DNA from 2 places in the Comamonas sp. FUJ_7 genome. Region 2 is predicted to be linked to the other one. Evidence: predicted binding sites of a transcription regulator. Region 2 holds the regulator's gene; the other holds the start of a gene.
The links. Region 2 encodes FNR, which switches genes on or off when oxygen is low (the NO sensors DNR and NnrR bind a similar motif). Its sites were predicted from a motif close to TTGATNNNNATCAA; they were not measured.

Region 1: the regulator FNR is predicted to act here: its motif matches at 1,629-1,642, upstream of AC2I9W_RS09190 (hemerythrin domain-containing protein).

The regions. Positions count from the first base shown of each region.
Region 1 is NZ_JBXXZI010000005.1:118,166-121,571, forward strand. It holds gene AC2I9W_RS09180 (MlaD family protein) at 1-838, shown strand, start outside; gene AC2I9W_RS09185 (ABC-type transport auxiliary lipoprotein family protein) at 867-1,544, shown strand; gene AC2I9W_RS09190 (hemerythrin domain-containing protein) at 1,706-2,203, shown strand; gene AC2I9W_RS09195 (MarC family protein) at 2,390-3,037, opposite strand; gene AC2I9W_RS09200 (dienelactone hydrolase family protein) at 3,221-3,406, shown strand, end outside.
Region 2 is NZ_JBXXZI010000001.1:121,692-125,097, forward strand. It holds gene ccoG (cytochrome c oxidase accessory protein CcoG) at 1-294, shown strand, start outside; gene AC2I9W_RS00595 (FixH family protein) at 423-728, shown strand; gene AC2I9W_RS00600 (hypothetical protein) at 985-1,248, shown strand; gene fnr (fumarate/nitrate reduction transcriptional regulator Fnr) at 1,310-2,032, opposite strand; gene hemN (oxygen-independent coproporphyrinogen III oxidase) at 2,300-3,406, shown strand, end outside.

The DNA of each region.
Region 1 (3,406 bases), on a different contig from region 2:
TACCAAGGACGGGGTCAGTGGCCTGCAGCCTCAGGCCACGGTGCGCTACAAGGGCGTACCCGTGGGCAAGGTGGTGCGCATCAGCTTCGATCCCCAGATTTCCGGCAATGTGCTGATTCGCATTGCCGTGGGAGAAGATACGCCGGTGACTGCCACGACGTATGCCCAGCTCGGCTATCAGGGTGTGACAGGTCTGGCCCATATTCAGCTGGATGACGATGCCAGACTGAATCAGCATCTCAAGCCTGGCCCCAGCGGCCTGCCGCGCATGGTCATGAAATCTTCGCCGCTGAACATGCTCGCCGATCAGGGGCCGGTGTTGCTGGAGAGAGTGGACGAGATTTCTCGCCGCCTCAGCGCCATGCTGGGCGATGAGAACCAGAAGCATCTGAGCGATGCTTTGCAGAACATTGCCTCTGCGGCAGGCAGCGTCAATGAGCTGGCAGGCACCATGAACAAGGCGGCCGCGGGCTTCCCGCAGATCACTGCCGATGCCCACCAGACTCTGCAGTCGCTGACCAAGGCCGGTAATGCCGCTTCGGGAGTCGCGGGTGAGCTGCAGCAGACCGTGCGCCGTATCAACGCTCCCGATGGCCCGCTGGAGCAGATCGCAGCAGGCACGCAGTCGCTGACGGTTGCAGCCGATGCGTTGGGTCGCAGCACTTTGCCACGTGTCAACCGCGCTGCGGATGACTTTTCACGTGCTTCGCGCAACCTGAGCAATATGGCCAGCCGTATCGGCGACAACCCGCAGTCCGTTCTTTACGGCTCGGGTGTGGGCCTCCCCGGTCCTGGCGAGCCCGGTTTTGCCGCGCCGGCCGCTGCCCCAGCTCACTGAGCGGGTGGCTTCATCTACAGGAAATCTTATGGCTCAAGTTATGAACCTTTCTTCAGGACTGATGCGCGTTGCCGGCGTGTCTGCCGTAGCGCTGGTGTTGGCGGCCTGCTCGGCGCTTCCCACGCCGCCCACACAGCACACTCGCTACGATCTGGGTGTCACCGATACCACTGTGCCCATGGCGACTGCTGCAGCACCTCTCGTGGCTCCGCCTCCGCTGGTGCTGGCCGAAGTGCAGACCCCGGCCGGTGCGGACAACTCCACGGCCATGCTTTATCGCCTGGGCTATGCGGACAGCCAGGAGCAGCGCGCCTATCAACATGCGCGCTGGACTTTGCCGCCTGCCCAGATGCTGGAGCAGCGCTTGCGCACCCGCCTGGCTCTGGAGCGGCCGGTGCTGTCGGAAAAGGACAACCTCAGCCCCAACCCCAGCGATACGCGCCCGCTGGGACTGCTGCGTCTGGAGATTGTGGAGTTCAGCCAAGTCTTTGATAGCGCCAGCAGCAGCCAGGCCGTGGTGCGACTGCGCGCCAGCCTGATTGGCCAAGACCGGCGTGGCGGCAATGTGTTGCTGGGCCAGCAACTGTTCAGTGCGCAAACGCCTGCCACTACGGGCGATGCTGCGGGCGGCGCGCGAGCCATGGCTAGCAGTGTGGACAAGCTGACCATCGAACTCAGCAACTGGCTGCAGCGCCAAGGCCGGTAAACAGGCTGTCATCACCACAAGCCCTGCAGATGCAGGGCTTTTTTGTGGGTGCTTGATCTGGCGTGTCTGCGCGGCGCTGCTTTGCTGATATGGGTCAATGGGTGGTGGCGTTGATCTTTCTAAGCTGCGAATTCCGCAACTCGCAAAGCAAAGGAATCGCTATGGCTAGCCTGGAATGGACTGCTGCTCTGATGTTGGACTTTCCCGCCATGGATTCGGTGCATGAGGAATTCGTCACCCTGCTGGCGCAGGTAGAAGCGGCGGGCGATGCGCAGCTGTGCCTGTTGTGGGACGAATTGATTGCCCATACCCAGCAGCACTTTGATCAGGAAGATCGCTGGATGCAGACCACAGGCTTTGCCACGGGCAACTGCCACAGCCAGCAGCACAAGGTCGTTTTGGCTGTCATGCGCGAAGGTGCCGCCAAGGGCGCGCAGGGTGAGCTGAGCACCATTCGCCATATGGCCGCCGAGCTAGGCCCCTGGTTCAGCCACCATGCCCAGAACATGGACGCCGCCCTGGCCTTGCACATGCGCCGAGCGGGCTTTGACCCGGTCAGCGGCGAAGTGCTGATGCCCGAAGCCCTGCCCACTGAGCCCATCACCGGCTGTGGTGGCGCCTGCAGCACCACCGAGCGCAAAGAAGAAGCGATCGCTTAAAACTGGCTCGCACCTCTCAAGGGCGTTGAGCTAGAGCTGTCCTGCAGGAATGCCCCTGATCTCCGAACTGGGCACGCCCCAAGTCAGAGACAGCAAGCAAGCGCCGTCGCGCAGCGAAGCTGTCGTCCCCCTTCCATAGCGCGCAGCGCATAGAGAAAGGGGGAAGCCGCAAAGCGGCTCAGGGGGTTACGGATAAATAGCCGGCGAAGCCAGAATCGGGAAGATCTTGATCAACCCGCCGGCCATCACTTCAATGGCCAGGGCCGCCAGAATCAGCCCCATGAGGCGTGTCATGACGTTGATGCCGGTTCTGCCCAGCACGCGGGCAATCGGGTCGGCCAGAGAGAAGCACACCATGATGGCTGCGGCAACCACCACGCCATAGCCGACCAGCGCCACATGCTGCCAGATGGTGCGCGCCTGATCGGCGTAGATCACCACGGTGGACATGGCGGCGGGCCCGGTCAGCAGCGGTATGGTCAGCGGCACCACGGCAATGCTGTTGCCCTCGGCGGCTTTTTCGACACCGGCTTCCAGTGTGGCGTTGTTCGGGCGATCTTCGGCGGGGCGTGAGTTCAGCATGTTCATCGCGCTGATCAGCAGCAGCAGGCCGCCGCCCACCTGAAAGCTCTGCAGCGAGATATTGAAGAACTGCAGAATCTGCAGCCCCAGCAGTGCGCAGACCGCAATCACGCAGAACGCGGCAAAGGCTGCGGTGCGAATGGTCTGCCAGCGCTGCTCGGCATTGAAGCCGGCCGTGTAATGGATAAAGAACGGAATAATGGCCAGCGGGTTGATGATGGCCACCAGGGTGATCAGCGGCTTGAGGTCCATTACAGCGCGCCTCCGGGGATGGCGGGCATCTTGCGACAGTCGGCCTGGGCGGTGGCTGGAATACCTTGCATGCACACTCCTGTGAAAAAATGGCCCTCGTCCTCGACGCGGCAACTGCCATTACAGCACTGCTAGGTGCTGGCGTCGCTGATTTTCCCTTGAACAATATGAAGGAGCTTTGCAATGGGTAGCTTTGTTGAACTGACGGCCGTGGACGGTGTGAAAACTCCTGCGTATGTCGCCATGCCAGAAGGTGCCCCGCGCGGTGCCATCGTGGTGCTGCAGGAGATTTTTGGCGTGAACTCGCACATCCGCTCCGTGGCGGACCGTTATGCCGCGCAAGGCTATGTGGCCGTGGCTCCTGCCATG
Region 2 (3,406 bases):
TCGCGTATTGTGGCGGGCGGCAAGCTGGAGAACGTCTACCGCCTGCAGATCATGAATGCCACGGAAACCGAGCAGCGTTACCGTATCACTGCGGTAGGACTGGAAAACCTGGAAGTGGCTTCTGATCAGGAGGTGACGGTAGGCCCGGCCGAGACACGCGGCATTGCCGTGCGACTGCAGATTCCTTATGGTTCCGCAGACTCCGGCTCGCACACCGTGTATTTCAATGTGGATGCAGTGACCGCAGGAGCCGGGCGCATTTCAGAGAAAACCGTGTTCCTGGTGCCGCGCTAACTTTCTCGGAACCGGCCTTTCGCCTGCATGACGGAGGTCGGACAAGGACATCGCCAATCGGCAACAATTTGCGCAGTCCTGCTGCCTTAAGCAGCGGGCCTGCCAGAATTTCGAAAAAAGGTTTCAACATGTCGGCAGCACAAGCCAAACCCCTGCAAACGGGCAAAATCATTCACCCCGAGGACGGCAAACCCTGGTGGAAGTTTGCCCATGTCTGGCTGGTCATTGCAGGCCCCGTGATCGTGGTGATTGCGGGCTTTGTCACCGCCTATATTGCCATGAGCAAGCCTGATCCCGTAATCGATCCTGACTACTATCGTCATGGCATCGAGATCAATCAGCGCCTGAGCGAGACGGAAAAAAACATGGCTCCCGCCATTACAGGGCGCAACCATGCGGCAACCCCAGCCAAGGACCATCCGCTGGATCGCTGAGTCCTTTCACATCTTTTCCATGAGGCCGCTTTTGCGGCCTTTTTTCATGGAATTTCAAAAATGTGAGCTGAAAGCGCTTTCCCTGCCGTCATTTCAAAGAAATTTAGACTTGATTTCTAAGCAGGATGAGCGCTATTAGCTCATGAAAAAGGAGTAATACGGGTTTCCCGCCACGGTGCATGCCCGAAGTTCTATATGGAAATGTTAAATGGCCCGTGCAAAATGAAGGCTATCCCGCAAACCCAGGAGACTCACTATGGATGCTCGACGCTGGATGTGGATTGTCTGGCCGGCCTTTCTGGCGGCGGCAATCATGGAGATGGTGGTTTTTGCCTTTGTTGACCCGCTGGACGTGCACTGGCTGGGGGCTCCGCTGGACTGGTCGCGCAGTGCTGTCTATACCTTGGCATTCTTTGCCTTCTGGGGTGTGACGCTGGCTGGAGGGCTGATGACGGTCATGCTGGGCCGCTCTGTCAGTGAACTCAACGCAGGCATCGTCTCCGAGCCTTTGTCCGAATAAAGAACCCAGAAAAAAGCCCGCTGATGCGGGCTTTGGGGTGAATGCAGCTGAGTCTGTGGCCTCAGTTATGACACTGCTGGCTGTTGACGATGCGCTTGAGTGCCTCGGTATCCAGAATGCGCAGATGGCGCTGCTTGACTTCGACGATGCCTTCTTCGGCAAACTTGGAAAAGGTGCGGCTCACCGTCTCCAGCTTGAGGCCCAGGTAGCTGCCGATCTCCTCACGCGTCATGCGCAGCACCAGCTCCGACTTGGAGAAGCCGCGGGCTGACAGACGCTGCACCAGATTCAGCACAAAGGCGGCCAGGCGCTCTTCGGCGCGCATGCTGCCCAGCAGCAGCATCACACCATGCTCGCGCACGATTTCGCGGCTCATGACCTTGTGCACGTGGTTTTGCAGGGCAGTGACCTCGCGCGAGAGCTGTTCGAGCTTGTCAAAGGGCATCACGCAGACTTCGGCGTCTTCAAGTGCCACGGCGTCACAGGTGTGGTGGTCGTTGACGATGCCGTCAAGGCCGATGATTTCACCTGCCATCTGAAAGCCGGTGACTTGGTCACGGCCATCTTCGGTGGCGACACTGGTCTTGAAGAATCCAGTGCGAATGGCATACAGCGAGGTGAACTCTTCGCCATTGCGAAACAGCAGTCCGCCACGCTTGACCTTGCGGCGCGTGGCCACAATTTCGTCAATGCGCTCCATTTGTTCATCGTCCAGGCCCATGGGCATGCACAGTTCACGCAGATTGCAGTTGGAGCAGGATGCTTTGATGGTCTGAAGATTCATGGGCTTTCAGCAGCGGCACTGACAGACACTGAGTGATAGTCGCGCCGGTCATTGACCTCGTGGTTTGTAATGAGATGGATCAAATTGTCGCAGCACTTGCCTCTTGCTCTCTTGATTTTCATCAAGGACAGGGGCATTGCCTTGGGGCACATTGCCAGTATTCGTTTTTAAACATGCGCTTTTTGGCATCCGAGGCAGGAGATTCATCGCAAAATATGTTGTGACTCCTTGCTTTCATCGGGTGTGAGCACTACCTGGCACCTAGTTATGACCGCAGTCACGCCTGAGTTGCTGAGCCGTTTCGATATTCCCGGCCCACGCTACACATCGTTCCCAACAGCTGACCGTTTTGTTGAGGCTTTTGGTGCAGATGACTATATTTTGGCTCTGAAGCAGCGCAAAACGCATTCCGGCACACGTGCCTTGCCACTGTCCGTCTATGTACATGTGCCCTTCTGTGAGTCACTGTGTTACTACTGTGCCTGCAACAAGATCGTCACCAAGCACCACGAGAAGGCGGGTGAGTACCTCAGCTATTTGGAGCGTGAGCTGGCCATGCATACCGAGCATTGCGGCAAGGGGCAATTGGTCAGTCAGGTGCATCTTGGTGGTGGTACGCCCACCTTTTTCAGTGATGCTCAACTGAAGCAGCTCATGGGCTTGATGCAAGAGCACTTCAAGCTGGACCCTGCGGGTGAGTACTCGATCGAGGTCGATCCGCGCACGGTGAGCAATGAGCGATTGCAAGCTTTGCGAGACATGGGTTTCAATCGCCTCAGCTTTGGTGTTCAAGACTTCGATCCTGTCGTACAGAAGGCTGTGCATCGCGAGCAGCCAGCCGAACAAGTGTTTGCCTTGGTGGCGGAAGCTCGCCGTCTGGGCTTTGTTTCCATTAATGTGGACTTGATCTACGGCTTGCCCAAACAGACGCCAGAGTCCTTTGCGCGCACGCTGCAGCAGGTCAACGAGCTGCGCCCCGATCGCATTGCGCTGTATGCCTATGCGCATCTGCCTGAGCGCTTCAAACCCCAGCGTCGTATCGAGTCTGCTGATCTGCCCATGGGGCAGGACAAGCTGAACATGCTCTCCGGAGCCATCGATGCCTTCATGGCAGGTGGCTATGTTTATGTGGGAATGGACCACTTTGCCTTACCCGATGACTCGCTGGCCATTGCCAAGCGCCAGGGGCGTCTACATCGCAACTTCCAGGGCTACAGCACGCAGCCGGATTGTGACTTGATTGCGCTGGGGGTCTCGGCCATTGGCAAGGTCGGAGCGACCTATAGCCAGAACGTCAAGACGCTGGAAGAGTATTACGACGCCATTGATGGCGATGCCCTGCCTGTGCAGCGAGGCCTGGCCTTGTCGCGCGAT